Regions from separate parts of the Neisseria weixii genome, predicted to be linked through region 2. Evidence: predicted binding sites of a transcription regulator. Region 2 holds the regulator's gene; the other holds the start of a gene.
What was found. Region 2 encodes sigma-54, which starts transcription at its own class of promoters, with help from an activator protein. Its sites were predicted from a motif close to CTGGCACGCTTCATGCTT; they were not measured.

Region 1 (23,712 bases), on a different contig from region 2:
TGCAGTAAACGATTGGGCGCGAACAGCTGACAATCACTTGGATACACCTTTGCGCGATGCATTTATTAAAGGCTATGAAAGCATTCGACCAATATCTGATGAAGAACGCGCTTACTTTCCGACGGCACAACGCGCAGCTTGCATCCGCTTTTGGGTATCGCGCTTATTGGATTTCCACTTCCCACAATCCGGTGAAATGACTTTTATTAAAGATCCAAACGCTTTCCGCGACTTATTGCTGAATTTAAATGATTAATTTTAAAGGCATCTGAAAGAATTGAATTGCACCTTTGAAAGCTGGAGGAATTGTCCAACTTTCAAAGGTGCAGTTCATTTTTCAGACGGCCTTTACACAGCAAAAACCATCTGATGTCTTACTTCGCGTATTTTTCAAAAATCTGCTCAATCAAGGCGTCTGCGGCTGTCCAATCTACGCTGTCTGCTTCCGGTAAGGTAGCATTTCTCTCCGCAGTAGCCGCCATATTTTTACCCGTGCCTGCAGAAGAAATATCAACCGTTACAGTCATCAACAACCCTACTCTTAATGGATTGGCAGCCAATTCTTTTTCATCTAAGCTGATCCGCACCGGTACACGTTGTGCTTTTTTTGTCCAACTGTCAGCCGAAATTTGTGTAGACTGTAATGCAAATGCGTTGCCTGTACCGGCAGACAGACCCATGACCTTGCCGTGATAAACAACTTTATCACCATACAAATCAGTCACCATCTGCACCGGCTGGCCGATTTTCATTTTACGCAATTGCGATTCTTTAAAATTAGCTTCAACCCACAAATTATGCAACGGAACCACTGCCATCAATGCCGCCCCCTGCTGAATACGTTGCCCTACTTGAATATTTCGCTTGGCGATTTGTCCGGCCATAGGTGAACGGATTTGCGTGCGCTGCAGATTCAACCATGCATCTTTAATATGGCTGACGGCCGTCTGAACAGCAGGTTGCTGGCGTAATGGAATATTGTTACCCAGCACCGCTTGTGCAGCTGCCTCTTGGGCTTCCACAGCCTTTAATGCCGCTTGCGCCTGAACCACTGCGGCCCGCGCATGGCTTAGTTCTTCCCCTGAGATTGCATCTGTTCCAGCCAATGCTTCGCGCCGACCCAAATCTGATTGAGCTTTTGCTAATTCAGCCTTGCGTAACAAAACTTCTGCCTTTACTTGAGAATTATTTGCAGTCTGTTGCTTGTTTTGACGAATTGCCTGGATTAATTCATTTTGCGCGCGGTCGTAGTCCAACTGAAAATCGGTGTCATCCAACGAAACCAGTACATCACCTCTTTTGACTACATCAGTATCATCAAACATCACTTTACGCACAGTGCCGTTCACTTGCGGTGTAATTTGTACTAAATGACCGGCGACATAAGCATCATCTGTAGCCTCTTCTTTTTGCAACATCAAGAAATAAACCAATGCGGCACCCAGCGCCAAAACAATTACGAATAAGGTCAAAATCGTCAGATTGCGCGTGCGATGGTTATTTACATTAAATAAAGATTCCTTTGGAGGAAGCTTGGGCGTTTGTTGATTGTCTTGCTGATCCATGAGTGTGTACTTATCCCGATTTCGAAATTGGGTCATTTATCTTTAATTTTTTAAATAACAATTATTTATTATTACCTGACCATCATTTATATCATAAAGAATAAAAAGCAAACAGATTGGGGGCATTCTATATTTGCATGCATATTCAATCAAGTGATTTTCCTACAAATTATTTACGCTCAGCAGCCAATAAGTGAATATATCCTTACCCTATAACCATAAGTGCACCAGGCATACCTGTTATAAACTGATCGACCATTATCAAGATTCTATCTCAAAGCAATATCTAATATTAGCCGCCCATATTAATATGTCGTCCGAAAATTTCAGGCAGCATCTCTCAATAAAAAAACAACAACAAAACTCTAAACCAACGATAGCCAAATAAGTATGTCAGCATAAATGTAACCAATTGCGACGGACGAATGTTGTCTTACAGCGGCAAATGCCAACCCCATAAACAATAATTCTTGAAGAAAGCCATTAACAAAAGCCAAGCCCCCCACCAAAAAGAATACTGAATTGCTTGAATTTCACTGCCCACTTCACAGTTTGTCGTCATCGCAGCCGCATAATCGGAAAAAAGCCGATAATGCACATGTCAAATAAAGTGCTTGTCAGCATCAGCGATACAGTCAAAAATTAAAGCCAAGGGCAAAGCGTAACGTTTGGCTGAAAATTCAAAGCTTTAAAATCAAAGCGACAATAGCGTGAGTATATAAAAGCCACACCCTTAGCCAAACATTCTATAGCGATGCGCAAATAAGCGTCTTGTGTATAAAATTAAGCAAAGCCGGTTCATCCATGCCTTGCTGCTACAGCTTCCAATACGCATAGATTAAACCAACAATTGCGTATCCAAAAAAATCAAAGACAAAACAAAAATACCGATTAATACCAACCCGCTTCATGTTGCTAAAAATATTCAGACGGCCTGAAGTTAAAACTCAGCCGTCTGAAAAGAAAAACCAATCAATTGTGTTTCTCGTTTTATTTACTGACTTTAAAGCCACCACCCAATTGCATATGCACATTACTCCATGCCGTCAACAATTGCGCCTGTTGCTGCACCTGATTCATTCTTAACTGAACAGCTTCGTCTTGTTGCTTCAATACCGACAAACCGTTTTCCAAACCTGCCTTGACACGCTCCTGCGCGGCGCGTACTGATTTATCCGAAGTTTTCAGCATTTTCTCCCATACCGGCTTTTGCGCTTGCAAACTTTGGTAATCAGCAATGGCATCGGCCGAGGCGCGCATAGCGTTTAAAACCGCTCGATCATACACAGCCACTTGCTCATTGTATTGCGCACGTTTTCCCGCCAAACGGGATTGCAAAGCACCAGAAGTAAAAATCGGCAGGTTCAGCGCAGGCACCACGCCCAACATGCCCGACGCTTTATTCCGCACCACATTAAACGCGTCAATATGCCCCAAACCAGCCAACAATTTCAATTCAATATTCGGATAAAACTCAGCTTCAGTTGCTTTCACTTTATGCAAGCGCGCGCTTAACACGGCTTTTTGCGCCGCCACATCCGGACGCGCCGCCAATAAATCGGCATGCAATTTACCCACCGGCAGCACAGGTGCATTGGCCAGCTTTTCCGGCGCAGAAACTACCAAACCCATCGGCGTTGTACCGGTTAACGCAGCCAAGCTGTGACGCACTTTAAGCTGTTGCTGCGCGAGAGCCAGCTTTTCCAACTCCAATTTTTGCTGCGCCATTTCAATCGGGTAAACCGATTCAGACGGCATCAATTTGGCATCAATCCGACGTTTGACCAATAGCAGCATTTTATCGGACAAGGCCATGCGCTGTTCAATCAATGCCTGTTGTTCAGCCAATGCCTGCCAGGTAAAATATTGCGCTGCTACCGCATGTGCTAAGGCAATACGCGCTTGGTGCGCTTCATATAATATGGCCTGGCGCTGACCTAAAATCGAAGCTAGTTGCTCGCGGTTTTTACCCCAAAAATCAAATGTCCAACTACCTTGCACCGCCACATTGGCCGACAACAATTGATTGTCTGTTTTACTGTGCGTTGAAGACGGTTTCGGTGCAGCATACATGGCAAGGCCATTACCCACCAAACCCAATTGCGTTTTATCGGCAGCACCGGTTATGCCCAACTGAGCTTGAGCCTGCTCAAAACGGGCTTTTGCCACGCGCAAATCAGGCGATGTTTGAATGGCGCGCGCAATCAGGATATTGAGTTTTTTATCCTGCAATTTCAGCCACCAAGCATTTTGGCCGAGTACTGAATTGCCCTGCGATAAAGAATGCACCGTTGGGTTCTCCAACGGTGCTTGCTTGCCAAATTGGGCACATGCGGCCAGCGTTGCTGCTGCGATGAGACACATGCCTGTCTTGGCGATTCGGAATTTCATGAACGACTCCATTATCATGTTTTGCAGCCGCCAGCGTGACACATCAACCATCCAAACGGTTTAACAGTTTGGTCAGCAGATATTGCAGCTGCACATAATCATCATTGGTGTAATCCTGCCAAGCATCACCGCTTTTGCTTGAAATCTGCGGCCAAACTTTTTGAATAAACGACTCACCTTCAGTAGTTAATTTTAACACAATCTGACGACGGTCTTGCTGATTGATATGGCGTTCTACCCAACCGCGTTCTACCATTTCATCCGACAGACGGGTTGCACTGGTGCGTGTCAAATCCATCAAATCGCTCAAACGCGAAGGCAAAATTTCGCTATTCGGGCTGACATAAATCGCCATCATGGCAAACCATAAATTTTCGTTGATGCCGAAAACTTTCAAGCTCTCGTTCAAATGGCTGCTTAAACGCTCGGTTACAACGCGCAGCAATCTTCCTGCTTGAGTTTGATGCTCGGAAAATTCAGGCAGTCGGCCTGACAACAAGCGCAACGCATTAACTAATTCGACTTGTGAAAAACTCATTGTATGTTCTCTTATTCAGATGGCTAAATTTGTTTCGAATAAAGCAGAATGAATCATGACATATTCATTTACCTTAATATACCAGATACTTACTTTTCAACACTATATTAATTCAGCTGATTATTTTTCTAATGAAAATCTGATAATCGGTTTACGCAAATTACAAACGGGTTGCATTATGCATATTAAATATGATTAGCTGCGATAATAACCGACCATCTTATTTTAAATTCATGACTATTACGTCAACGCACTATTCCTTAAGAAATATAATTGTCATATAAACACTCTAGTTTAGAAGTGCAAGCGGTACATTAGTTCATTCAAGGTGAGACTATTTCATCACTTTCTCTTGCCGATCTGAAATTAAATTCCCACACGCATAGAAATTTTTATATTAAAATCAGTGATTACGTGGTTCGAAAACCTCCCACATTAAAAAACTAAGGAAACAACAAAAATGTCCCGCAACACCGAAGAATTAAACGGTATTTCCCTATTGGGCAACCAGCATACCCAATATCCCACCGAATACAATCCCAATATTCTGGAAGCATTCGAAAACAAACACCCCGGCAATGATTATTTTGTTAAATTCATCTGCCCGGAATTCACTAGTCTGTGCCCGATGACCGGCCAGCCGGATTTCGCCACCATCTATATCCGCTATATTCCGCACATCAAAATGGTGGAAAGCAAATCACTGAAACTTTATTTATTCAGCTTCCGTAATCACGGGGATTTTCATGAAGACTGCGTCAACACCGTCATGAAAGACCTGATTGCACTGATGGATCCGAAATACATCGAAGTCTATGGCGACTTCACGCCACGCGGCGGCATTGCCATTCATCCTTTTGCCAACTACGGCAAAACCGGTACTGAGTTCGAAAGCTTGGCACGCAAGCGCCTGTTTGAGCACGACGCCCACTAAATCTATTTAAAAAATCCAATAATTCTTTCAGACGGTCTCATGATTGCAACAGGCCGTCTGAAAGCCGTTTCCGAAAGAATCTCATGTATCAATTTACCCAAGCCCAACAGAAAAAAGCCCTGTTTTGGCTCGTTTTATTCCATATTCTTATCATCGCTTCCAGCAATTATCTGGTGCAATTTCCCTTTGAAATTTTTGGCGTGCACTCCACTTGGGGGGCGCTCAGTTTTCCGTTTATCTTTTTGGCCACCGACTTGACCGTGCGTATTTTCGGGTCTCACTTAGCAAGACGGATTATTTTTCGGGTGATGTTCCCTGCCTTATTGCTCTCTTATGTATTTTCCGTTTTATTCAGCCAAGGCAGTTGGACAGGCTGGGCATCGTTGGCCACATTCGACACCTTCGTTGGCCGAATCGCCCTTGCCAGCTTTGCCGCCTATGCGCTCGGTCAAATGATGGATATTTTTGTATTCAACCGCTTACGCCGTCTGAAATCATGGTGGGCTGCACCAACTGCATCAACCTTAATCGGCAATGCCTTAGATACATTGGTTTTCTTCGGCGTCGCCTTTTATGCCAGCAGCGATGCCTTTATGGCACAGCATTGGCCGGACATCGCCTTTATTGATTACTTATTCAAACTCGCCATCTGCACTCTGTTTTTCCTGCCTGCTTATGGCGTAATTCTGAACTTCCTCACCAAGAAACTCACCACCTTGCAAGCAAACCATGCCGATAGCTCCGCTACACTGGTGGCACAAGAATAAAGTTAGGCCGTCTGAAAATTTCAGACGGCCTCTTTTATTTTTATTTTTAAAACAACAATGCCGTCTGAAACTTTTCAGACGGCATTGATATTATTGGCCTCGCCAACAGGAATCGAACCTGTATTTTACGCTTAGGAGGCATACGTTCTATCCGTTGAACTATGGCGAGCGCGTTAAACTTTTCCGGCAATAAACGACAATATACCTGCGGCAATCAGCGGACCAACGGGAATACCGCCCAAAAAAGCCACGCCGGCGATAGTACCGATTAACAAGCCGGTTACCAAAATCGGCTGGCTGCTCATCAACGGCACACCATGCCCGGCAATCCATGCCACAAAAATACCGACAGCCACCGCGGCCAGCATTTTGACATTTAAAAAGGCCGCCAGATTAGGCAGCTGCACTTTACCCGAAACCAAAGGACTCAACACACCAATGGTCAGAAAAATAATACCGACACTCAAACCATATTTTTCCGCAAATGGAATGTATTTTGCCAAGGCCGTTTGTTGCATCAATAATAAAACAATCGCGGAAATCGTAATCGAATTATTGTTGCTCAACACGCCCAGCAAAATCAGCGCCACCAAGAAAAGCGGGATAAAACTGAAATTCATGTCACGCTCTTTAAGACACGCGTGCCAAAGATTCTTCGGCAAGCTGACGCATGGCTTCGGTAACCTCACTTTGCGGCAAGACATTCAAACACGCAATCGCTTTTTCAACCGCTTTACGCGCTTCGTTTACCGAATACGGCAAAGCGTCTGAGTTGACCACATGATGATGGATTTTCTCAAAATAGCTGCGATCGGCATTTTCCAAAGCATGGCGCACATCGTTCGCCGCCTGCTCCGAGCCATTGCGCATCAGATAAATCAGCGGCAAGGTCGGTTTACCCTCAGCCAAATCATCGCCGACGTTTTTGCCGATTTCTTCAGTTTCACCCGAATAATCCAATACATCATCGATAATTTGGAATGCCGTACCGACATACATGCCGTAATCTTTCAACGCCTGCTCTTGCTCCGGCGCAGCCTTGCCTAAAATGGCACCGACTTGCGCAGCGGCTTCAAACAGCTTGGCGGTTTTGTACTGAATGACCTGCACATATTCAGTCTCGGCAATATCGGTATTGCCGATATTCATCAGCTGCATCACTTCGCCTTCTGCAATGATATTGGTCGCGTCTGCCATCACTTCCAAAATCTTCATACTGCCCGAGCCGACCATCAACTGAAATGCACGGGTATATAAAAAGTCACCCACCAATACCGCCGCCGCATTGCCAAACAGATTATTCGCGGTTTTGCGGCCACGGCGCAAATCACTCTCGTCTACCACATCATCATGCAGCAACGTCGATGTATGAATAAATTCCACCATCGCCGCCAGTGAATACAGCTTCTCATCATCATAGCCCACGGCCTTTCCCGCCAAAATGGTGATAATCGGGCGCAGTCGCTTGCCGCCGGCGCTGATGATATAGGTACCGATTTGGGAAATCAGCGCCACATCCGACTGAACAGCTTGATTAATCACAACATTGACTTTGGCTAAATCATCAGACAGATGACGTTGGAAATAAGGCAGATTTTCGAGCATAACCGGAATTTCTAGAAAATTAAAAGAGAGTGTTGCATAAAAATATCATATCCAGCGCGCGATTATAGCAGCAAAGACCGTTTTATACACCTTTCAGGCGGCATTTTCATCACAACAGAAATAAACTTTGACAAAACAGCAAAATATGCATAAAATTCAAGGTTTCGCACATAGGGTGCGAATGATTTAACCATAAATTCTCATGGAGTTGAGTATGTACGCGGTCGTAAAAACCGGCGGTAAACAATACAAAGTTACCGTTGGCGAAAAATTGAAAGTAGAACAGATACCAGCCGAACTCGACAGCCAAATCGAACTGAACGAAGTTTTGATGATTGCTGACGGCGAGTCTGTAAAAGTAGGCGCTCCTTTTATCGAAGACGCAAAAGTAACAGCCAAAGTAGTGGCTCACGGTCGTGGCGAAAAAGTCCGCATTTTCAAAATGCGCCGTCGCAAACACTACCAAAAACGCCAAGGCCACCGCCAAAATTTCACCCAAATCGAAATCGTGGCAATCGCCTGATTTAACACAAGCTAAGGAGTATTCAACATGGCAAGTAAAAAAGCAGGCGGCAGCACCCGCAACGGTCGCGATTCGGAAGCCAAACGCTTGGGCGTGAAAGCCTACGGCAGCGAACTGATTCCGGCAGGCTCTATCATCGTCCGTCAACGCGGCACTAAATTCCACGCCGGCGACAACGTAGGCATGGGCAAAGACCACACTTTGTTCGCTAAAGTTGACGGTTACGTAGAGTTCAAAACCAAAGGCGCGTTAAACCGCAAAACTGTAAGCGTCCGTCCTTACACCGGTTCTGAAGAGTAACCCACCCAAATCAAACCGCTTCTTATGCTAAGAAGCGGTTTTTTCTTATCCCCATGCTTATCCCCCACGTTAATTTTTATTAACCCTCCCCTGCCAAATCAGACATTCCCACGCCTTTTCCCTGTCTTAATGTGGACACTTGATATACATTAAAGCCCACGTAAAAGCTTGCATACCGAATGAATCTTTGCTTTATTCTATAAGCAATTTTGCTATAATTTGCCAATCATTCCGGATTACCCATCAACTGCCGGCACACAGTGCTTAAGGCCGTCTGAAAATAATCCACAGCCATTACAATAAAGGATACCTCCATGAGCTTACACAGCGATATTCTCGTCGTCGGCGCAGGCCCGGCAGGCCTCAGCTTTGCCGCAGAACTGGCAGGCAGCGGTTTAAAAGTGACCCTTATCGAACGCAGCCCGCTGGCTGTGTTGCAAAATCCGCCATACGACGGCCGGGAAATCGCACTCACCCACCTTTCCCGCGAAATCATGCAACGCCTAGGCATGTGGGAACGAATTCCCGCAGACGAAATTTACCCATTACGCGATGCCAAAGTATTAAACGGCCAATCCGATTACCAACTCCATTTTCCACAACCCACCCAAGCACGCGGCGAACCGGCCGACTGCTTAGGCTACTTGGTTTCCAACCACAATATCCGCAAAGCCGCGTATGAAGTGGTCGCCACACTCGATAATGTCACTATTCTGACCGACACCAACGTTAAAGATGTCAAAGTATCCGATCAAGAAGCGCAAGTCATCCTCGAAAACGGCGGCATCCTGACCGCATGCCTGCTTTTGGCCGCCGACAGCCGCTTCTCACAAACCCGCCGCCAATTGGGCATTTCATCCGACATGCACGATTACAGCCGCACCATGTTTGTCGGCCGTATGAAACACACGCTTTCCAACGGCCACACCGCCTACGAATGCTTCCACTATGGCCGCACCATTGCCCTGCTGCCGCTGGAAGAACACATCACCAATACCGTTATCACCGTCGATGCCGATAAAACCGATTCCATCAAAGCCTTAAGCAACGAAGAGCTGGCCGCGATGGTCAAAACTCAATTAAAAGGCCGCTTGGGCGATATGGAAGTGGTCAGCACATTCCATAATTACCCACTGGTCGGCATGATTGCCCAACGCTTCTACGGCAAACGCAGCGCCCTTATCGGCGATGCCGCCGTCGGCATGCATCCCGTTACCGCGCACGGTTTCAACTTAGGCCTATCCAGCGCCGATATTTTGGCCAAACTGATTTTAGAAGCCGAACAACGCGGTCAAGACATCGGCTCAAGCACCCTGCTGGAAAAATACAACAGCAAACACATGCTGCACGCCCACCCGATTTACCACGGCACCAATATGCTGCTGAAACTTTTCACCAACGAAACCGCCCCGGCCAAAATCCTACGCGGCTTGGTATTGCGCGCCAGCAATAATTTCCCACCGATTAAGAAGCTGATTACTAAGCAGTTGACCGGTTAGGGATTTGAATAATTTGCACAATAGATAATAGCAAAAGGCCGTCTGAAAATTCAGACGGCCTTTTGCTATCTTATGAATATCTAATACTCTAGATTGGTTTTAATTCATTTAAAATAAAATTACATGAATTCATTCATAAATATATTTAAATAACATTTCAACTGATTTAGTATCTAATCAACAATTTTGCAGCCACTAATACTAAAATCACTTTTGTCAACTTTATTTGACATTGTAATTTGACAGCTCCAAAGACCTGAAGGATTACGTAATAATTCAACTGTTGTACCTGTTAATATCGCGCTAACATCACCGCCAATGACTGCTTCAATTCCGCCAAAACTGCCATCAGCAGATTTAATAGTAGCTAAACTAATAATATTAGAGACAGGATTATCACCTTGAATTCCTATGTATTCATAAATACCTCCATTATCAGAGTATGGAGTGCCATTTTGCGCAGCATCTACAGTAGGAAAACCACCATTAGACAAAATGGTCTCAATAGATGCTTTGGTGCTTGATAATTCATGTACAACACGCGCTAATTGAGCTTTTCCAACATAATTTTGATAAATTGGTAACGCAAATGCTGATAACACCCCTATAATAACCAATACGATCATCAATTCAACTAATGTAAACCCACCTGCTATATGGTTTTTATGCATCTTTTAAACCTTTATCAACTTAATAATTATAAAAGCGTACCATATTTCTATGATACGCTTTTCAAGATTACAAAATGGTTACAATTAAGGGTTAGCTGCGTTAGCTGCTACTACAGCACAACCTGATGGTACATATTTTTCATCAGTATTAGTTGTACAAGACCAAGTACCATCGGTAGTACGTGTCCAAGTTAGTGTATCATCTTGTAAGTCAGCTGCTGCATTGTTACCAAAAGTAGCTACAATTGTGGCTGCACCAGTATCTTGTAAAGTTACCTGAGGCACACCTGTACCAGTTGCTAAGGTTTCACCACTTTGCGCAGCACCAGCTAACAAGTTAGATCCAGTTGCACCAATTTTACAGTTACCATTTTGGTCGCCAACAGTCAACTTACCATCCAAAATACAAGTCTCAGCAACTGTTTTCAGGTTACCAGATTCACCCATTACACGTGAAACTTGTGAACGAGCGATGTAGTTTTGATACATAGGTAACGCAATCGCCGCCAAAATACCGATAATTGCAACTACGATCATTAATTCAATCAGGGTAAAACCTTTTTGCATGCTTTTCATTTAATTAACTCCAGTTAAAAAATTTGTGAATAATTGGTTGTATATTATATTTTAAAAATCCGTAATGCGCTTGGCACTTTTGTTTACTGCATATGAGTAAAACCATAAAGAAGAAGGAATATACAGCTTCCGGCTCGGTATCCGTTACGCTTCAACTTTGCCGGATATAATCAATCAAGCAATGGGCGTGCCAGTTTTCAATAAATCTTGAAATTTTCGCATATTTTATCAAAAGCTGTTGTTTTATATAATTATTCTATCCATTCCTAGTTTCAGACGGCCTAAAATATCTGTTCTTAAAGCGGAGTTGAAAATTTCAATATGACATTTTTTGTCAATTTTCATGGATATTCGTCATTTTTATTTTAGCCGTTTTTTGTCACCTGCCGTTTTTTGTCACTTTCCAACCCAATATTGATAATATATTAAATATTTGGATAATCGGTTTCAATTTAAAACGAACGGAATACCGCATTCATTATTAATTTTTATCCTACTGTTTTTAATGACTTTATTTCCCTATCCAAAACGGCTAGAAAAAAATTAGGCATTTATTCTGATTTTAGCTTACTGAGTGATAAATTTAGTTAAATTTTAAATGAATATCTAATATGCCGATTAAATAATATATTTGCATAACATCAGCGGTTCACGATAAATCCGTCTATAGGCGCATACGCTGCAAAATCTGCATGTTGGTCAAGCAAAACAATCCAATCTTTATTCAGACTACTGGTAAACGGTAAGTAATACAGCTGCTCATCGGATTTCACTGATGCGCTCGAAAGAATCTCTGCTTCACTCAAGCCCCGCGCTTGTGCCAATACGGATAGGGGTTTCATCTTGGCACGGATTTTCGCACGTTCTTTCTCATCATCTTCAAGCCACCAATTCGGCCGCATACTTGGCTCAATCCCTTGTAAAGACATGGATAAACTTTGGTTGGCTTCTTCCATATCCACAGGCTCACGCAGGCCCACACGCTTTACACCAAACTATGATAATTGCTGCAAACCTTCCGGCACATTGGGTAGCTGCTCATCATCAATTTCAGCAGCCGTAACCACCATGATTCTGTCTTGCTCAAAAGCAGCCACCACCGGACGTGCTTGAGAAACGCTGTAAATCCCATACAGTAATGCGGCCAATTAGATAGCACCCGATTAAGCTAAAATCGATTACGCGCTCTTTAGTAGATTTTTTCGGGCTGGCCAATACCAAGGTTAATTAAAGGACCGCATATCACATCAACGATAACAACCAATTTATATAACGCTAAACCACCTGTTAACTCTTCATAAGGATGCGGATACCAGATTTTAAAAACCAATAGTGCTGCTGCACCTGCGACAAAAAGGCTGATTAATAAATGCCAACCTGCATTTTTAAGTGCAAATTTAAGTCGGGATACCGAGGGAATTATATCGGTCATCATTGTATATAATGTGTTTTAAGTGAGTGTTGTTTTATCAAAATCGGGAAATGATTTTCAGACGGCATATTATATATTTCGCTATTTGTTTTCAACTATTATATAAATGCATGACATTCCACCATCAATTAAGTAGAATTTACCTATAAAAAAAAGACCACTCATAAAGTGGTCTTTTAAAATTTGGCTCCCCGACCTGGGCTCGAACCAGGGACCTGCGGATTAACAGTCCGTCGCTCTACCGACTGAGCTATCAGGGAATAAAAATTTGATTGTATTCAACAATAATTAATCTGTCAACCTATTATTTTAATTTTGTGATAATCCAATGTCTCTGCATTATAAAATTTCAGCAATATGTTTGGCAGCGCGTTTGGCATCGAGCAAAATCAAACCTAATTTCCCACTTTCTTTGGCCATCAGAGCCAATACGGCATTGTTACCGGCTTGGCTTAATAAAATATAGCCGTTTTTACCTTTTACCATCACTTGATCAAGCTCACCACAAGCCAATTCTTGTACGGAGCGGTTGCCCAAAGCCAATAAGGTGGCTGACATTGCACCGACGCGGTCGGCATTTAAATGATTTGGCAGTAATGTTGCAATCGGCAAGCCATCGGGAGAAATCACGGCAGAAGCGACAATATCGGTAGAGGTGTTATTCAAATCGCTCAATACGGAGATTAATAATTGTTGCATATTTTATTCCATTCAAAATGTAGTGGGTTATATCAGGTCGGATTAGCGACTGCCGTATCGGTGATATAACACTTTAACCATGGTAACAAAGGCTTCTTTATTTAAATCAGGCATACCACCGATAACCAAAATCAGTTTGGTTTGTCCGATGTAAAGTGGAAAAAAGGTCAATTCGCTTTGGCCTGATGGGTCGCAAATACCCCATGCGCTGTTATTGATGTGCAGATTGTTACGGATCAATAAGCGGTGATTGTCTTCAACTTTTGCTACTTCGCTCGCCAATAAGCCCAATTCTTCAGCCGCCTCGTGATGAAAGCCTGCATTGGCAAAATAAAGCCCGTTTTCATCAGCCAACAATGCTTTGCCGGAATTAGACAATTGCTCTAATAGTTGCGGCAATTGCTCATCAGTTAGATTAACATCGTCTGTACTCATTTGCTCGTCGCCATATAAGAATTCCAAGCGTTGCAAACGATACAGCAAATTCAGTGCTGTGTTGATGTCGCTGGTATCGGCCCAAGCCAGCACTCTTTGGCTGCTGATGGTTTCAGTAGGCTCTGCCCGCAATAAACCGTAGAGCAATGTACGACTGGCGCTCGGGGTTTCGTTGGAAACAGCATAATAGGCACCTGCCGGCGTAATTTTGGGGTACAAATTTGACTGCAGAGAAAGTGTCGATTCCATCTTATACCTCTAAACCCGGATCAATTGAGAATAACATCGCTGTCACCAGCTGCTTTACATCGTCTTCACGACGGGCATCAATCTCAAAAACCGGTACATTAAAATTATTTTGAGCCAAGTATTTTTGATATACATCCACTCCCGGCAGGGAACGGATATCCATTTTGGTCACACCGACCACCAAGGGAGCGGTTTTCAGTAATTCACGGAAAGCTTCCAAAAAAAATTGCAAGTCTTTCAATGGATTAGTGCGGGTATTATCCAGAAGCAATACCAAACCCATACTGCCTTGACTGAGAATTTCCCACATGAAATTGAAGCGTTCTTGACCCGGTGTACCATATAAGTGCACTTTGGTTTCTTCATCCAAATGAATTACACCATAATCCATGGCAACAGTGGTATAGCCTTTGCGCACCAAAGTCATGTCGGAAGCGGAAGCATCGGTTTGAATCGGCGGTTCATCGGATAATGCTGAAATGGCTGTTGTTTTACCTACACCTACCGGACCGGTAAAGATAATTTTATTTTCTTTCATTGACTTGTCCTTTTTATTATCGTTTACCAAGCAATTTACGCATCAGACGCTGCAACAAACCACGCGGCTGCTCTTCAGACGGACCGGCCACTTTTTCGGCCTCCTTAGCCATTTTGCTGTCCGGCACATCGCTGCTGACATTAACACGATCAGTCAAATTAGCCGGCGCTGCCTGAATATATTCTGTGTCGGTCGCTAAGAAACCTGTTACTGATGTCGCGGCCAAATAATTCAAAATATCCAGCATTTCTAAAGGCATAACTTTATACAAAATATTCAAGTTAACCGATGTTTTGGTTAGAAAGGCTGACAACCGCATGGATTCAGGCACATGTGCCAACCGGGTTAAATTCGGCCAACGCTTCAAAGTAAAGACGGTTTGCGGTGTCATCGGATAAATCAGACGGCCTTGTGCAGTCCAAATTGCCATTTGCCACAAGCACGACATAATCGTAACTTTAGCCTTTTCTTTCCATTGCGGATTATCCGGCACAGCCTTACATACTACGGCAAGATTATCATCTTTACATAATTTTTCCAACTCAGTAGCATTAACGGTCAATAAAACACGCTGAATATTGGGAAAAACAATCAATACCGGTTTGCCTTCATGCAAAACGGCAATATCTTGATGGCCTTGACTGGCAAATTTCAAGGCCCCCAGCAAACCTTTTTGCGGATTAAAACGGCGAATAGTTGCTTTGCGTGTACCATCGGCTTGGGTTTGCCCTGCTTCCTGACCGGAAGTCACACCGTCTGAAACGGTAAAAATCTGTCCGCCTTGCGCCAAGCTGCGCAAAATAGGGAATAAGGTATCAAATTTGATTGGTTTGGGCAGATACGGTGTAGTAACGGTCGGTTCAGATGAAGAGAACATGGCCACCGGTGTTTGAGAATAGGCTGCTGTTGCTGCCTTCCACGCTTCTATCCCTTGTTGTGAATCGGTATCAACCAAAATCAAATCCGGTTTATCGGCTGAGTCCGGCGTGACAATTTCGTAATTCGTCGTATTGTGCATTTTAAAAGCCATACGGAATACAGCCTCTTGCTGCTCCCCCACTTCTAGCAGCATAATGCGTATGGTTTTAATTTTAGGTAACAGATTGTCCATTATTGGTACTCTCTTGGGTTATTTTATTTTTTAGAATGTTGGTTGACACGTTGCAGCAAGCGGCTCATGGCCAAAACTACTTCTTCCGGCAAGCTGACGACGCGTTCGCGCAATAAACGTAAGAATTGTTCCAGGCGCGCCCAATCTTCGGCACGCTCATAAAGGTCAAACAGCATCACATAAAGCTGAGATTCTTTCGGATATTGCAATACTGCCTGCTCTAAAGTACCAATGGCTTGATCGAGCTGACCATACATCAGCAAGGATTCCACTTCTTTCAATGCCTCATCGGCAGGCGAATTGTTCGCGCTGATGACAGAAGAATCTTTTTGCACCAAATCCCGGTATTTGGCTTTTATTTGTAAGGCAGTGGGTTGCAAATAACCACGTGATAAGCCGATCTCCCGCACTTGCTGCTCACTCGGACTGCGTTCAAGGTCGTCAAAGAGCTCATGGTAGCCGAGACTATAGCCCCAACCCAACATGCGTTCTTTAACTTGGCGGCCATATTGCCCCAAAGAGTAGTAAAGCTTCCACAAATGCTTGGCAAACTGACCGACTTCTTCGTTTTGATAGTCCAACTTCAAGGCATCGATAATCAGACTTGCAGGTTTAGCAGAATGGTGAATCGCGCGGTTGTATTGTTCTACTGCTGTTTCATAATTAACTTTATCTTTCAGAATCTTGGCACTTTGCTCCGGCTTAACAAAGCCGATTACCGCATTCATCTCTTCAGGCGTAATGTCGCCAAATTCCTTTTTACCCAAAACAATTGGTGCGCGCTTAGAGAGGCCATTAGCAACTTGCGGATTGGCGGAATCGATGGTGAGAACAGGGTTGGTTACGATGTTGTCATCCAGACCGTTGTTTTCACCAATTTGTCGGGCAACTTCCTGTATGTTCCAGCCCAGTTTGCTCTCCGCCAATACGCGTAGACGCAAATGAGTAGGCTCAGCCATCAAACCCAGTTTCACATATTCAGCCAAACTGTCTTCCGGCAAAGCAGCACCATGATTTTCTAAGGTTTCGGCTAATTTATCGATATTACTGATACGCAGATTTAAGCCAACCAATTCATGAACTAATTTTTCAGGTGCGCCGTCAGGCAAACCATTGAGATAGCTGGCGAGTGATTCGGCGGCTTTGCTTTCGTAGCCGAATTGCTTATAAACTTGATATTCGGTTAATGGATCAACTTCCTGAGCGGATACGGAAGCCGTAGATGCGCCGCTGCCGCCTTCCATGCCCCACTCCCAATCTTGGTTGTCGGCACTGGAAACGGACTGATTGACTTTATCCATCCACTCTGCGCCATCAGAAGCTTCGTCAGCCTGATTTTGATGATTATTTTGTCTTGATGCTTTAGTCGCTTTGCCCGGTTTTTTTGCTGTCGCACCGCCTTGTTTATAGCGCACGAACAACAAGACCAGCAACAAAAGCGCCAGCAAGATGATTAAAAGCGAATAATTCAAGAACACCTCCCGATGATGCGCGAATGCGCAATCATACTGCCAATGTATTAATATGTTCGACACTCATTTATTTATGCTATCGAATCATGTTATCCCTAGATTAATTATGATAGCATGATTCATCAGATAATTACATTAAAAACCATTTTACAGACAGCCTTATTCTATCGGTTCACCGCTCAAACACACCTATGGATTCGACATGAGCAGTTTGTGGAAACATGTTCATCACGCCGGCTGACTTAAAAACATAGCCTTTCCCAATCAAAACAGCAGCATCGCGCGCGAATGTAGCAGGATTACAAGACACATAAACGATACAATTGGGCAAATATGGTAAATGTAGCGATTTGACGACAGCATAAGCGCCACTACGAGGCGGGTCGAGCAACATCTTATCGAATTGCCCCCACGAGGCTACTGTTGCTTCATCTGTTTCAAATAAGTCTGCCGTTTGAAATTCAACCTGTTGTGTACAGCCGTTTGCGATGGCATTTTGCCGTGCACGATCAACCAAATAATCTGCGCCTTCAATACCGACTACACGTGCGCCACATTTTGCCATAGGTAAGCTGAAGTTGCCTAACCCGCAGAACAAATCGGCAATTCTTTCGCCTGAACGGATATTCAGCAACCGGATGGCGCGACTAATCATCAGTGCATTTAAATCGGCATTAATTTGAGTAAAGTCGCCCGGCCGATAAGGCATAGTCAAATCATACTCAGGCAAATCATAAAACAAAGACAAATCAAGATGATGGATTGGATAAAAAGCCTTTGCCGATTCTTTACCGTATTGCAGCCACAGCTGCCAAGTTTCGTTTTTTTCTTTTAAAGACGTACCAAACCACTTTCTTAATTGGTGCTCTGTTTTTTCAGACGGCCTTTGATAAAAACACAGATTCAATACGGTTAATTTTTTACTGTGGTAAAACTCGACAAATTTGATTTCCTCTCCCGAATTTACTAATTTTTGCAGCAACATTTTTACCGAAGGAATCTGCGCGGAAATGTGTTGTGGCAACACCTCGCAAGAAGCAATATCCACCACATCATGACTGCGCTTGGCCTGAAAGCCGAGCTTGACTTCGCCTGACGCATCAATGGCGACACTCAATCTGGCTCGATCACGGTAGCGCCAAGATGCCGCATAAATCGGCGGCAGAATTTGCTCCGGGAACACTTTACCGATGCGCGCCAATTGCTCTTCTAAAATTCGCTGCTTAAATGCGACCTGTGCATTCGGCTCGATATGTTGCAATACGCAACCGCCACATGTATCAAAATAGCGACACTTTGGTTTAACACGTTCACCGGATGGCTTTAAGACAGATTTAATTTCCGCTTCGTCGAATTGTTTTTTAGATTTACTTATGCGGTAGCTAACGGTTTCAGACGGCATGGCACCTTTGATAAAAACCGCTTTTCCGTTTACACGCGCCACCCCGCGCCCTTCGTAATCCAAAGAAAAAACGTCCGCCACATTCTTCACACACTCCCCCTTCACCATCTATTCATCATAACTCAAATATTGATTTTAAATAACCGTTTACCAGTTATTACTTACCGAAAAGGCATATTTTCGCACAGTTACCACTATATTAAGGTATGATTTTCCACAATCATCTTTTAACCCTTTGTTAAAACACAGACAAATACATGAAAAAAATCAGCTTAAGTTTATTTGCACTGACACTGACCACCACGGCATTTGCCAACACCCCGCTGCCTGATGTCGCACCGGCAACCGAAGGCCAACACGTTTTCATCAATATTCCGCAACAACGCCTGTTTTTATACACCAACGGCAAACTGACTAAAGCTTATCCTGTTGCAGTTGGTAAAGCCATGACCCAAACGAATTTGGGCGAACACAAAATCGGCGTCAAAGCTTTTAATCCCACGTGGCACATTCCAAAATCAATTCAAAAAGAACGTGGTGACAATGTGAAAACGATTCCGCCAGGTCCAAAAAATCCTTTAGGGCCAGTATTTGTCCGACTTGGCGATCCGAAATTAGGCTTAGGCATTCACGGTACTAATGTACCGTCTAGCGTACCGGGGGTACGCAGCCATGGTTGCGTGCGCATGAAATCGCCCGATGCCTTAGAGTTTGCCAAAACCATCTCTACCGGCTCACCGGCTCACGTAATCTACCAAATGGCGACTTTAAATGAAGATGCCAATAAAAATCTGTGGCTTGCCGCTTACCGCGACCCATACGGCAAGAAAAACCTTGATACAGCCGCATTGAAAAAAAGCATTGAGGCATGGACAAAAGCTCATGGCAAAAACATCAACACCAAACGCGTTGATGCGATTTTGAAGAACCGCACCGGTCAAGCCAACTGTTTAACTTGTGTCAAAGGCGTGAAACTCAAAGTCCCGCTAAAATCTCTGGCTTGGACGGCCGGCTCATCTGCTTACAGCAAACCGAAAGCAATGCCGAAACCTGCTCCGGTTAAAGACGATGTATTGCCATCAGGTTCGGAAATCGAAATCGATGCCGGTGATGATACTGTAAAACCGGTTATCCCGACCCCGGCGACACCGCAAACTACTCAACCGGTTGCACCAAGCAATGCAGCGGCTTCTGAAGCAAACGTGCCTGTACCTGCCTCAAACTATGTTCCTGCACCTGCTTATCCGACACAGGAAATTCCGGCGGATGCCGAGCCAACCGAATTGCTGTTTTAATATTTTAATGAACATTAAGGCCGCCTGAAAAAGAAACTTTTGTTTATCTTTTTCAAACGGCCTTTGTTATTTACTATGCAGATGATTCACTGCGCCGAATAATTTATGATTGCTTACCCTTTTCAGACGGCCTTCCAAGCCTTAAACTAACCCACTGTTGAATTTATCCTTATTTGGAGATACAGATGAACGCTAAAATCAAAGTCGGCATCGTCGGCGCAACAGGTTATACCGGCGTTGAATTATTGCGTCTACTGACCACGCACCCCAATGTTGAAGTAACCGCCGTCACCAGCCGGGGCGAAGCCGGCATAGCGATTGCCGATTATTTCCCAAGCCTGCGCGGCATATATGATTTGGTTTTCCAAACTCCTGACGTAGCCGGCCTTGAACAATGCGATATGGTCTTTTTTGCCACTCCAAACGGTGTTGCCATGAAAGAAGCACCGGAATTATTGGCCAAAAATGTGCGCATTATCGATTTATCTGCCGATTTCCGCATTCAAGACATTCCAACATGGGAACAATGGTATGGCATGACACACGCTTGCCCCGATATTGTGCCGCAGGCCGTTTATGGTTTATGTGAAATGAACTGTGAAGCCATTACCCAGGCGCAAATTGTGGCCAATCCCGGCTGCTACCCGACCTGTGTGTCCCTGCCGTTGTTGCCATTATTACGACAAGGCCATCTGAAAACCAATATGCCACTCATTGCCGACTGTAAATCCGGCGTTTCCGGCGCCGGCCGCAAAGGCAATGTCAGTTCGTTATTGTGCGAAGCCGGCGATAACTTTAAAGCCTACGGTATCGGTGGGCACCGTCACTTACCGGAAATCAAGCAAACCATCAATAGCTTACAAGCCGATGTGGCCGAAGGTTTCGTGTTCGTCCCACACTTAACCCCGATGATTCGCGGCATGCATGCCACCGTTTACCTGCACTTGAATGACAACATCAATCCATACGAAATCTTGAGCGACTTCTATCAAGACAGTCCTTTTGTGGATGTGATGAAGCCGGGTAGCACGCCAGAAACCCGCAGCGTACGCGGTGCCAACATCTGCCGCCTAAGCGTGCAGCAAGCACCGCAAAGCCGGCTTTGGGTGGTGTTGTCGGTGATTGATAATCTGGTTAAAGGCGCTGCCGGACAAGCTGTTCAAAATATGAATATTATGTTTGGTTTTGACGAACGCTTAGGCTTGCAAGCTGCGCCATTATTACCTTAAGTTTCAAGTAAAGATTTGAAAACAAACCTGAGGCCATCTGAAATGCTGCATATTTCAGACGGCCTCAGGCCTTACTGCGGGTTTCTACTGTGTATTGTTTTCGATCTCAATTGATTTATTCGTAAACCACACCTGCTACGAATTCTTGCTCATTGAGACCGCCATATTGCTGCTCCCAATCATGCGATGCTTCAACGATGTCACATTCGCGCGCAAATTTGCGCTGCTTGACATTCATATTCTCCAAAACCAAATGGCTCAACTGCTCACACTCTAATGCGGAAAGCGACACATTAGGAGATTGCGCTTCCGAGTAGCTGACAGGAAACGCTATCAAGCCTAAAGCCAAAGCCATTACTGCCAACCAAGTATTTTTACGATAGCCTGTCATTTTGATTCCTTTAATTAAAATGATTAAAAATAATCCCATTCTTTTGAAATCAATCAGATTAACTTGAAGCCCCTCTTCATACACCATACACAAAGCATATGACAGAATAAACACAGAGACAAACTCAAAAATATGGAAAGGAACTTTAGTTAATCTTTACTTTCCGACATAATACTAAGAAAAAATAAATAATGCAATAATTTTTCTTAGTTTAACTAATTTTTTTCTTACATTATTCCAAAAAATGAAGTAAAATATAAAACAATCAACCAGTGTGTATCCAAAATCACACTTTCATCTAAGGAATAACATGGATACCTTTAAAGACAGACTGGCCTTTTTATGGAAAGGCGAAGCCAAGCAAGCAAAAATTGCTGCCGATATTGATATGACTATTGCGGGATTTAGCCGAATTTGGAATGAAGGCGGCTTACCGAAATCAGAAACCTTAAAAAAAATCAAACAATTGAAAGGTTGCAGTATTGATTGGCTGCTGACCGGCGAAGGCGACCCTTTTCCCGACCAAGCCACACCCAATACCACCGCTTACGATACGCTCGGCAATCCCGTTGATGTTGAAGAATTTGTGTTTGTGCCACGTTACGACATTCAAGCCGCCGCAGGCCATGGCCAATTGGTGGGGGATGAAAAACCTGTCTTCACTATGGCTTTCCGCCGCTATTGGATTGAAAACTACGTCACCCGCGACACCAAAAATTTATCCGTCATCTCCGTTAAAGGCGATTCGATGGAAGGTGTGCTCAACGATGGTGATTCGATTCTGATTAACCACAGCGAAACCACGCCACGCGACGGACTGTATGTGTTACGACTCAATGAAAATCTATTGGTCAAACGTTTGCAGTTAATGCCGGGCGGTATTGTGAACGTCATTTCTGCCAACGAAGCCTATCCGACCTTTGAAATTGATTTGAACCATCTGGGTGACGACATCGCCATTATCGGCCGTGTGGAATGGTTTGGGCGCAATATCTGATTTTTATGGCGGCTATTGAATTTTAAGTCATTGTCCCAACTTGCCTTAGTGAGCAGATTGCGCGACAATACACATAACATTCATATAATATAAAAGGAATCACATCATGTCAGATGAAAGCCCTATTCTATTCACCGATAGCTGCTGCACCAAAGTGGCGGATCTTATCGCGGAAGAAAGCAACCCAGAACTCAAATTGCGTGTTTTTGTAAACGGCGGCGGATGCTCCGGTTTCCAATACGGCTTTACCTTCGATGAAATCAAAAATGATGACGATTTTGAAATCGAAAAAAACGGCCTGACTTTCCTGGTCGACCCTATGAGCTACCAATACCTGATCGGTGCCGAAATCGACTATACTGAAAGCCTGCATGGTTCCCAATTCGTGATTCGCAATCCTAATGCCGAAACCACTTGTGGCTGCGGTTCATCATTCTCGGTTTAATGGGTAGGCCGCTTCAGATAGATTGATATATTAAGACCTGATATTTCAACCAATCACCCAAGGTTAGGTTGGGCTATCGCCTAGAAACGCTTTCCAACAAAAAGCCGTCTGAATGATTCAGACGGCCTTTTCATGGTATTTTGTTTAAATAAGTATCCGTTTTGTGTGATTTATGATATATATAAAATAATTGACTAATATATTATCCATTATTGAACAATAATACTAATTGGACAATCACCGTTTACAGACCTGATTTTTTAGTTTTATTACACTAGGCTATTTTAACCCTAGAAATTACCCTTTATCTGTTGCAGAAGACAGGCAACTTTATAAGATTTATACTTTTTCTAACAATAGAAAATCTCCTGATAAACCGCACACTAAAAACTACATAAGCCGTTTTATCAATTGTACAAATGGGATACTGATGAACCAAAAAGCTAAGCTTTACGACGTATATGTTTCTTATCCGCCCAATGTCGATCGCGAGCGGATTAATGCTTGTTTGTATGATAATCTGCCGGGAAACGAAGCAGAAGATTTGGTGCAAGCATTGGCAGAGCGCCCACAAGCTATTATTGCTGAAAACTGCACGCAAGAAGAACGCGAAAATGCCCAACATTATTTCAATTACTTGGGCTTAGA
Region 2 (6,255 bases):
TACAGGGAAGCTATGACAAAAAAACGCAAAACTATGACAAAACGCGCGCTACCTTACAGTTGCGTTAATTGTCAACAGACTTTAGTGTCCTGTTTTTATTTTAATTAACTATATTTGTATCGTTAGTTGAAAAACGAATGAATGATCAATCATAAAAAATGCCGTCTGAAAATTTTCAGACGGCCTCTTAATAAGCATTTATTCTTGTTCGGTGCCAACCACATCGGCAGGGCGTGGGGCGCGGGTATCATTGCTTTTTTCTTTATGCTTCAACACCGCCCGATCCAATTTATCCATTAATACGTCAATCGCGGCGTACATGTCTTGTTCTACCGCTTCGACGTGCAAATCTTTACCGGCCAAGTGCAAATCGGCTTCGGCTTTTTGATTCACTTTTTCAACCGACAGGGTAATGGTCACGGAAATCACATTGGCGGCATGGCGGTTGATGCGTTCCAATTTTTCAGACACATAGTTTTTAATCGCTTCGGTAACATCAAAATTCAGACCGGTAATTTTCGGGTTCATAATAAAACTCCTTCGGTGAGTAAATCCGCCAACGTGACGGGCATAAAAATCTTGTGTTCAGCCGATAAGCTTGCGCTTGTGCGCAGGCGGAATACCGAGTGACTCCCTGTATTTGGCGACAGTGCGGCGGGCAATTTCAACGCCTTGCTGTTTTAAGAGCTGCACCAAGGCTTCATCGGAATGAGGTTTGTGCGCGTTTTCGCTGTCAACCAATTGCTTGAGCATGGCTTTAACCGCACCTTGGCTGACGCCTTCGTTGTCGCTGTCGGTACTGATTGCTTGTGTGAAGAAATAGCGTAACGCAAATAAACCGCGTGGGCAAGCTAAATATTTTTGATTGGCGGCTCTTGAAATGGTTGATTCGGCCAGCTCCAATTCGGCGGCGGCATCTTTGAGCAGCATGGGTACCAAGCCGATTTCGCCGAAGATGAAAAAATCTTCTTGCCGCTCAACGATGTATTCGGCCAAGCGGATAACCGTGCTTTTGCGCAATTCCAAGCTGTCTATTTTTTGGCGCGCTTCTTGGAGCTTTTCTTTCCATTCGGGCGATGCGTCTCCGATGTCTTGCAGCAGCTCGGCATATTCGCGGTTGATTTGGATTTTAGGCCAAGCCGCTTCGTTGCCGCTGACTTTCCAGCCATCAGCCGTTTCTCTGACCCATACGTCGGGTTGAATGTAGGCGGTCGGCTCGGCAGAAGCGAAACCGTAGGCGGGGTAGGGGTTGAGTGATGCAATCAAATCCAAGGCCGTCTGAATGGATTCGGGCGTGGATTCGGGATACATTTTTTGGAAACGCTGAATATTTTGCTGGCGGTTTTTGCCCAGCTGTTCAAATGAGCTTTGTATCAGATGGCCGGCCAGTTGGCGTTCGGGTGAAGGGGGCTGGCGCATCAGTTGCAGCATAAGGGATTCGGTAATGTCTGCGGCGGCGACACCCGGCGGGTCGAAGGTTTGCAGGATGTCGAGCGCGTTTTGCAAATCGTCTTCATCCAGCATCCAGTCCAGCGGCGTATGGTCGATGACTTCCGATAGGCTGTCGGAAAAGTAGCCTTGATCGTCAAGAAAATCAATCAGAATGTGGACGTGGGCGGCTTCGGTTTGGGAAAGAGGGTGTTCGCACACTTGTGCATGCAGATAAGCATTGAAATCTTCTTCTTCGGCGACATTGAGCCAAGCATCTTCGGCATCGTCGCCGCCGATTTGGTTGCTGCGCGGTAGGGCTGCGGAAAGGCTGTTGTTGAGCTCGGCATCGCTGAATTCATCAGATTCGGGGCGTTCGAGTAAGGGGTTTTCCTGCAGCCAGTCTTCTACTTCGCGCTCGATGTCTTGGTTGGACATCTGCAATACGCGCAAGGCTTGTTGCAGCCTTTGGTTGAGCTGCTGGGTTTGCTTGAGTTTTAAGCCGAAATTGGGATTCATAGGATAAGTAAGTTGCGTTTTTCGTTTATTTTTTTAGTGCCGGCCATGTTGCCGCGTGCGTTTACGGGGAAACATGAAAGGCCGTCTGAAATAAGTTACCACAAAATGAGCGTGGTTACTATTTTTCAGACGGCCTCTTTTCATATTTATCAATAAAAGGCGGGTTTCAGGGTATCAGTATTTGAAATTTTCGCCCAAATACACAGCACGTACTTTTTCGTCATTGACCAAGTCGTCCGGGTTGCCTGAAGCCAATACCGTGCCTTCGCTGATGATGTAGGCGCGGTCACAAATACTTAAGGTTTCGCGCACGTTGTGGTCGGTAATCAATACGCCGATGCCGCGCGATTTGAGGAATTCGATGATTTTTTGAATATCGATGACCGCCAAAGGATCGACACCGGCGAAGGGTTCGTCCAGCAGAATAAAACGCGGTTTCATTGCTAAGACGCGGGCGATTTCCACGCGGCGTCGTTCACCGCCCGATAACGATGGTGCCGGGTTGTGGCGAAGACGCTCGATGTTCAAATCGGCCAACAGTTTGTCGATTTCGCCGTCGATGCCGCTTTTGTCTTTCAGGCTGATTTCTAAAATGGCGCGGATGTTTTGTTCGACGGTCATTTTGCGGAAAATCGAGGCTTCTTGAGGCAGATAGCCTACGCCCAAGCGCGCACGTTCATGAATCGGCAGGTGGCGCAATTCTTGGCCGTCGAGCGTGACGCTGCCGCCATCGGCAGCAATCAGGCCGACAATCATGTAGAAGCTGGTGGTTTTGCCCGCGCCGTTGGGGCCGAGCAGGCCGACCACTTCGCCGCTTTCGATTTCCAGCGAAAAATCTTCCACAACTTGGCGTTTTTTGAAACTTTTTTGCAGGCCTTGGGCGACAAGGCGGCTGGCTGGTGCAGTCATAATCTGTTCTTTAAGCGGAATCAAGGTTGGATAGGCCGTCTGAAAGCTTGGTTTAACAAAAGGTTCAGACGGCCTCAGTTTATTGTTTGGTCGAAGTCGGCTGAATCACCACGCTCACGCGGCCGGATTTGGCCGGTGATTTCACACCGGCCTGTTTCGAGCCGCCGTGAATGGTATAGACTTCGGTGCGCATATTGTAGGTAATCACCGCGCCTTGGGCGACATCCCCACCGCGTTGCACTTTGGCATTGCCGGTAAGCGTCACCAAGCCGGTAGCCGAGGCGTATTCGACTTGGTTGCCTTGGCCGTTGACCGTGCCTTTGTTGCCGTCAAGCTGCTGGCTGAAATGCACGGGCGAGCCGTTGGCTTTCATCAATTGTTCGCCTTTGTCGTTACGCGAAACGGTAACGTTGGCGGCATTGATATTCAGCGTGCCTTGTTTGATGATGACGTTGCCGCTGAAGGTGGTAGTCTGTTTGGCTTGGTCGAGCGAGCCTTGATCGGCTTCGATCTGAATCGGTTGGCGGCTGTCGCTTTGCAGCGCGAAAGCAGGCGCACTGATCATCAGGGCGGACAATGCGGCGGCTTTAAAGATTTTTAGCATCATAAATCGTGGCTTTCACTTTTGATGGGAAATTGAGTAAACCTTTGGTGTGGTCGTAAGTCATGCCGACAGAAGAGCCGTGGGATTGACCGTAGGTAAATTCAACCGGATGCTCGGTTTGGGCAAACTGGATCCGGGTGTCGACATGAATAAATTCGGTTTTGACCGTGCCGGCAGGATGGGTGGCATCGGCCGGTTTGGTCAGCAATACTTCTTTTTGGAACACGGCAACACGCGTATCGGTGTTATATAGGCCTTCTTTGCCTTTCACTTGGTAAGCGGGCTTGCCTTGCTGATGTACGTCAAGCTTAGGGGAACGGAAATGCACGTCTTTGCTGTTGGGCAATTGGAACGCTTCGGTAGCGGTGAAATGCTCTTGCAAATTACCTTGCTCATCAAAACGTTTGCCTTCCATACCGCCCATCCAATATTGCGGCTCATCGGGATTGAGTTGTACTTCTTCCGTTTGAATCTCGCTGATACGGCCGAGCCAAGCCGACAGGCCGCCGAGCACGACAGCCAGAATCAAAGGAAAAGCGAGACCGTAGTGCCATCTTATTTTCATTTGATATACTCGTTCAAAGCAGGCTGCAACGTGCCTTGCGTCTGCATAATCAAATCGCATACTTCGCGCACCGCGCCTTTGCCGGCGGGGCGTCGGGTGATGTAGGCCGCATGTTCCCGTGTAAACCAATGCGCTTCGGGCACGGCTACCGGCAATCCGCAGCGTACCATCACCGGCAAATCAACCACATCGTCGCCGACAAATGCGCATTCGTGTTCCGCCACACCCGCTTGTTCCCGTAATTGCGCATAGGCCGCACGCTTATCGTGAATGCCTTTGAAATAATGGGCAATGCCCAATTGCTGCACGCGGATGCTGACCGATGGCGCATCGCGGCCGGTAATAATGGCCGTCTGAACGCCGCTGGCTGCCAGCATTTTGATGCCGTGGCCGTCTAGCGTGTGGAAAGATTTGATTTCTTCGCCGGTGTCGCGGATGTAGATATGGCCGTCGGTCAACACGCCGTCCACGTCTAAAATCAACAATTTAATGGCGGCGGCGCGCTGTTGCAATTCGGGGGATAAGCTCTGCATGGCGGGTTCCTTGTTCAGACGGCCTATTCTAGCATAAAGGCCGTCTGAAACGTTTCGGGTAGAATAAACGGTGCGTAAAGTTTTGCAGCCTTACACAATACGCGCCATCAGTAAATCATGCATATTGAGCGCGCCGGTTAACAGACCGTCTGAATCGGTGACTAAGAGGCCATTGACATGGTTTTCCTGCATGTGTTTCAAGGCTTCGGTAGCAAGTTTGTCGGCGGCGATGGTTTTCGGTTTGGTGTGCATGATGTCGTCGACGGTTAAGCCTTTGAAATCATCACGTTGTTGGAACAGGCGGCGCAAGTCGCCATCGGTAAACACGCCTTTCAGACGGCCTTCGTGATCGGTTACGGCCAACATGCCCAAGCCTTTTTCGCTCATGTGTACAATCGCGTCTTTGAGCAAGGTGCCGCATACCACTGCAGGCAGTTTGCCGCCGCCGTGCATGATGTCGGCCACGCGCAGCAACAGGCGTTTGCCCAAGCTGCCGGCCGGATGGCTGAGGGCGAAATCATCGGGCGTGAACGCGCGCGCTTTCAGCAACACAATCGCCAGCGCATCGCCCAGCGCCATCACGGCGGTGGTGCTGGAAGTCGGCGCCAAACCGAGCGGGCAGGCTTCTTTGGAAACCGAAGCCGTGATGTGGATGTCGGCATGGCGTGCCATGGTCGAAGTCGGGCGGGCGGTGATGCAGATTAAGGTCACGTTTTTGCGTTTCAAGGCCGGAATAATCGCCGCAATTTCATCGCTTTCGCCCGAGTTTGACACCGCCATCACCACGTCGCCATCGACAATCATGCCCAAATCGCCGTGTGCCGCTTCGGCGGGATGCACGAAAAAAGCCGGTGTGCCGGTGGAAGCCATGGTAGCAGCCATTTTGCGGGCGATGTGACCCGATTTACCCATGCCCATAATCACCACGCGGCCTTGGCAATGCAGCAAGGCCTCGGCGGCCTGAACAAAATGTTCGTCCAACTCATTGGCGATTTCGTGCAAGGCTTCCGCTTCGATATGCAGCACATCGCGCGCCCAAGGTAAGTAAGATTCGGTCGTTGTCATCATTATGTCCGTCAAAGTGTGATACTGTTCAAAGGCTGGAAATCAAGGTATAGTGAAAATCCATCGGTTTGACAATTTATCGTGATAGTGAATGGTCTTAAAGCCGGACGGCGTTGGCTTGCCTTACCTTACCGTACCAAATTGTATGGTCTGCGGTGCGTCCTTGTCCTGCACCATTCAGCCTCATTCACTATGCCAACAATATACAAGACTAAACCCGCTCAACAAAAAGGATTCAGAGATGACTATTTTATCGGACGTTAAAGCATTAGGCCAACAAATCTGGTTGGACAACTTATCCCGATCGCTGGTGCAAAGCGGCAAATTGGCCGAAATGGCCAAGCAAGGCGTGTGCGGCGTGACTTCCAATCCGGCGATTTTCCAAAAAGCCTTTGCCGGCGACGCGTTGTATGCCGATGAAGCAGCCGCTTTGAAAGCACAAGATTTGAGCCCGAAAGAGCGCTACGAGACCTTGGCAATTGCCGATGTTCAGGCGGCTTGCGATGTGTTGCTGGCCGAACACGAATCTACCGGCGGCAAAACCGGTTTCGTCAGCTTGGAAGTCGCGCCGGAATTGGCTAAAGATGCTGCCGGTACTGTGGCCGAAGTCAAACGCTTACACGATGCCATTG

Region 1: ACFPVS_RS10670 (pilin) is a predicted target of sigma-54. The motif match lies at 11,546-11,563, and genes of this name have one in related genera.

The regions. Positions count from the first base shown of each region.
Region 1 is NZ_JBHSPY010000026.1:5,341-29,052, reverse strand. Features, by position in the region: gene thrB (homoserine kinase) at 1-256, shown strand, start outside; gene ACFPVS_RS10730 (HlyD/EmrA/EmrK family protein) at 375-1,565, opposite strand; gene ACFPVS_RS10725 (efflux transporter outer membrane subunit) at 2,556-3,956, opposite strand; gene ACFPVS_RS10720 (MarR family transcriptional regulator) at 4,000-4,494, opposite strand; PreQ1 riboswitch class I at 4,903-4,947, shown strand; gene queF (preQ(1) synthase) at 4,955-5,428, shown strand; gene ACFPVS_RS10710 (7-cyano-7-deazaguanine/7-aminomethyl-7-deazaguanine transporter) at 5,512-6,195, shown strand; tRNA gene ACFPVS_RS10705 (tRNA-Arg) at 6,290-6,364, opposite strand; gene ACFPVS_RS10700 (DUF441 domain-containing protein) at 6,369-6,815, opposite strand; gene ACFPVS_RS10695 (polyprenyl synthetase family protein) at 6,826-7,800, opposite strand; gene rplU (50S ribosomal protein L21) at 8,015-8,323, shown strand; gene rpmA (50S ribosomal protein L27) at 8,351-8,623, shown strand; gene ubiM (5-demethoxyubiquinol-8 5-hydroxylase UbiM) at 8,938-10,122, shown strand; gene ACFPVS_RS10675 (pilin) at 10,296-10,793, opposite strand; gene ACFPVS_RS10670 (pilin) at 10,878-11,369, opposite strand; partial or broken gene ACFPVS_RS10665 (fimb protein) at 12,011-12,801, opposite strand; tRNA gene ACFPVS_RS10660 (tRNA-Asn) at 12,986-13,061, opposite strand; gene ACFPVS_RS10655 (roadblock/LC7 domain-containing protein) at 13,141-13,500, opposite strand; gene ACFPVS_RS10650 (peptidase M23) at 13,543-14,184, opposite strand; gene ACFPVS_RS10645 (GTP-binding protein) at 14,186-14,722, opposite strand; gene ACFPVS_RS10640 (response regulator) at 14,739-15,833, opposite strand; gene ACFPVS_RS10635 (23S rRNA methyltransferase) at 15,857-17,311, opposite strand; gene rlmD (23S rRNA (uracil(1939)-C(5))-methyltransferase RlmD) at 17,478-18,815, opposite strand; gene ACFPVS_RS10625 (L,D-transpeptidase) at 18,965-20,002, shown strand; gene argC (N-acetyl-gamma-glutamyl-phosphate reductase) at 20,188-21,231, shown strand; gene ACFPVS_RS10615 (hypothetical protein) at 21,347-21,622, opposite strand; gene ACFPVS_RS10610 (S24 family peptidase) at 21,933-22,619, shown strand; gene erpA (iron-sulfur cluster insertion protein ErpA) at 22,726-23,064, shown strand; gene ACFPVS_RS10600 (hypothetical protein) at 23,495-23,712, shown strand, end outside.
Region 2 is NZ_JBHSPY010000053.1:40-6,294, forward strand. Features, by position in the region: gene hpf (ribosome hibernation-promoting factor, HPF/YfiA family) at 199-528, opposite strand; gene rpoN (RNA polymerase factor sigma-54) at 586-1,947, opposite strand; gene lptB (LPS export ABC transporter ATP-binding protein) at 2,122-2,856, opposite strand; gene lptA (lipopolysaccharide transport periplasmic protein LptA) at 2,936-3,463, opposite strand; gene lptC (LPS export ABC transporter periplasmic protein LptC) at 3,444-4,025, opposite strand; gene ACFPVS_RS13285 (KdsC family phosphatase) at 4,022-4,558, opposite strand; gene ACFPVS_RS13290 (KpsF/GutQ family sugar-phosphate isomerase) at 4,649-5,623, opposite strand; gene tal (transaldolase) at 5,865-6,255, shown strand, end outside.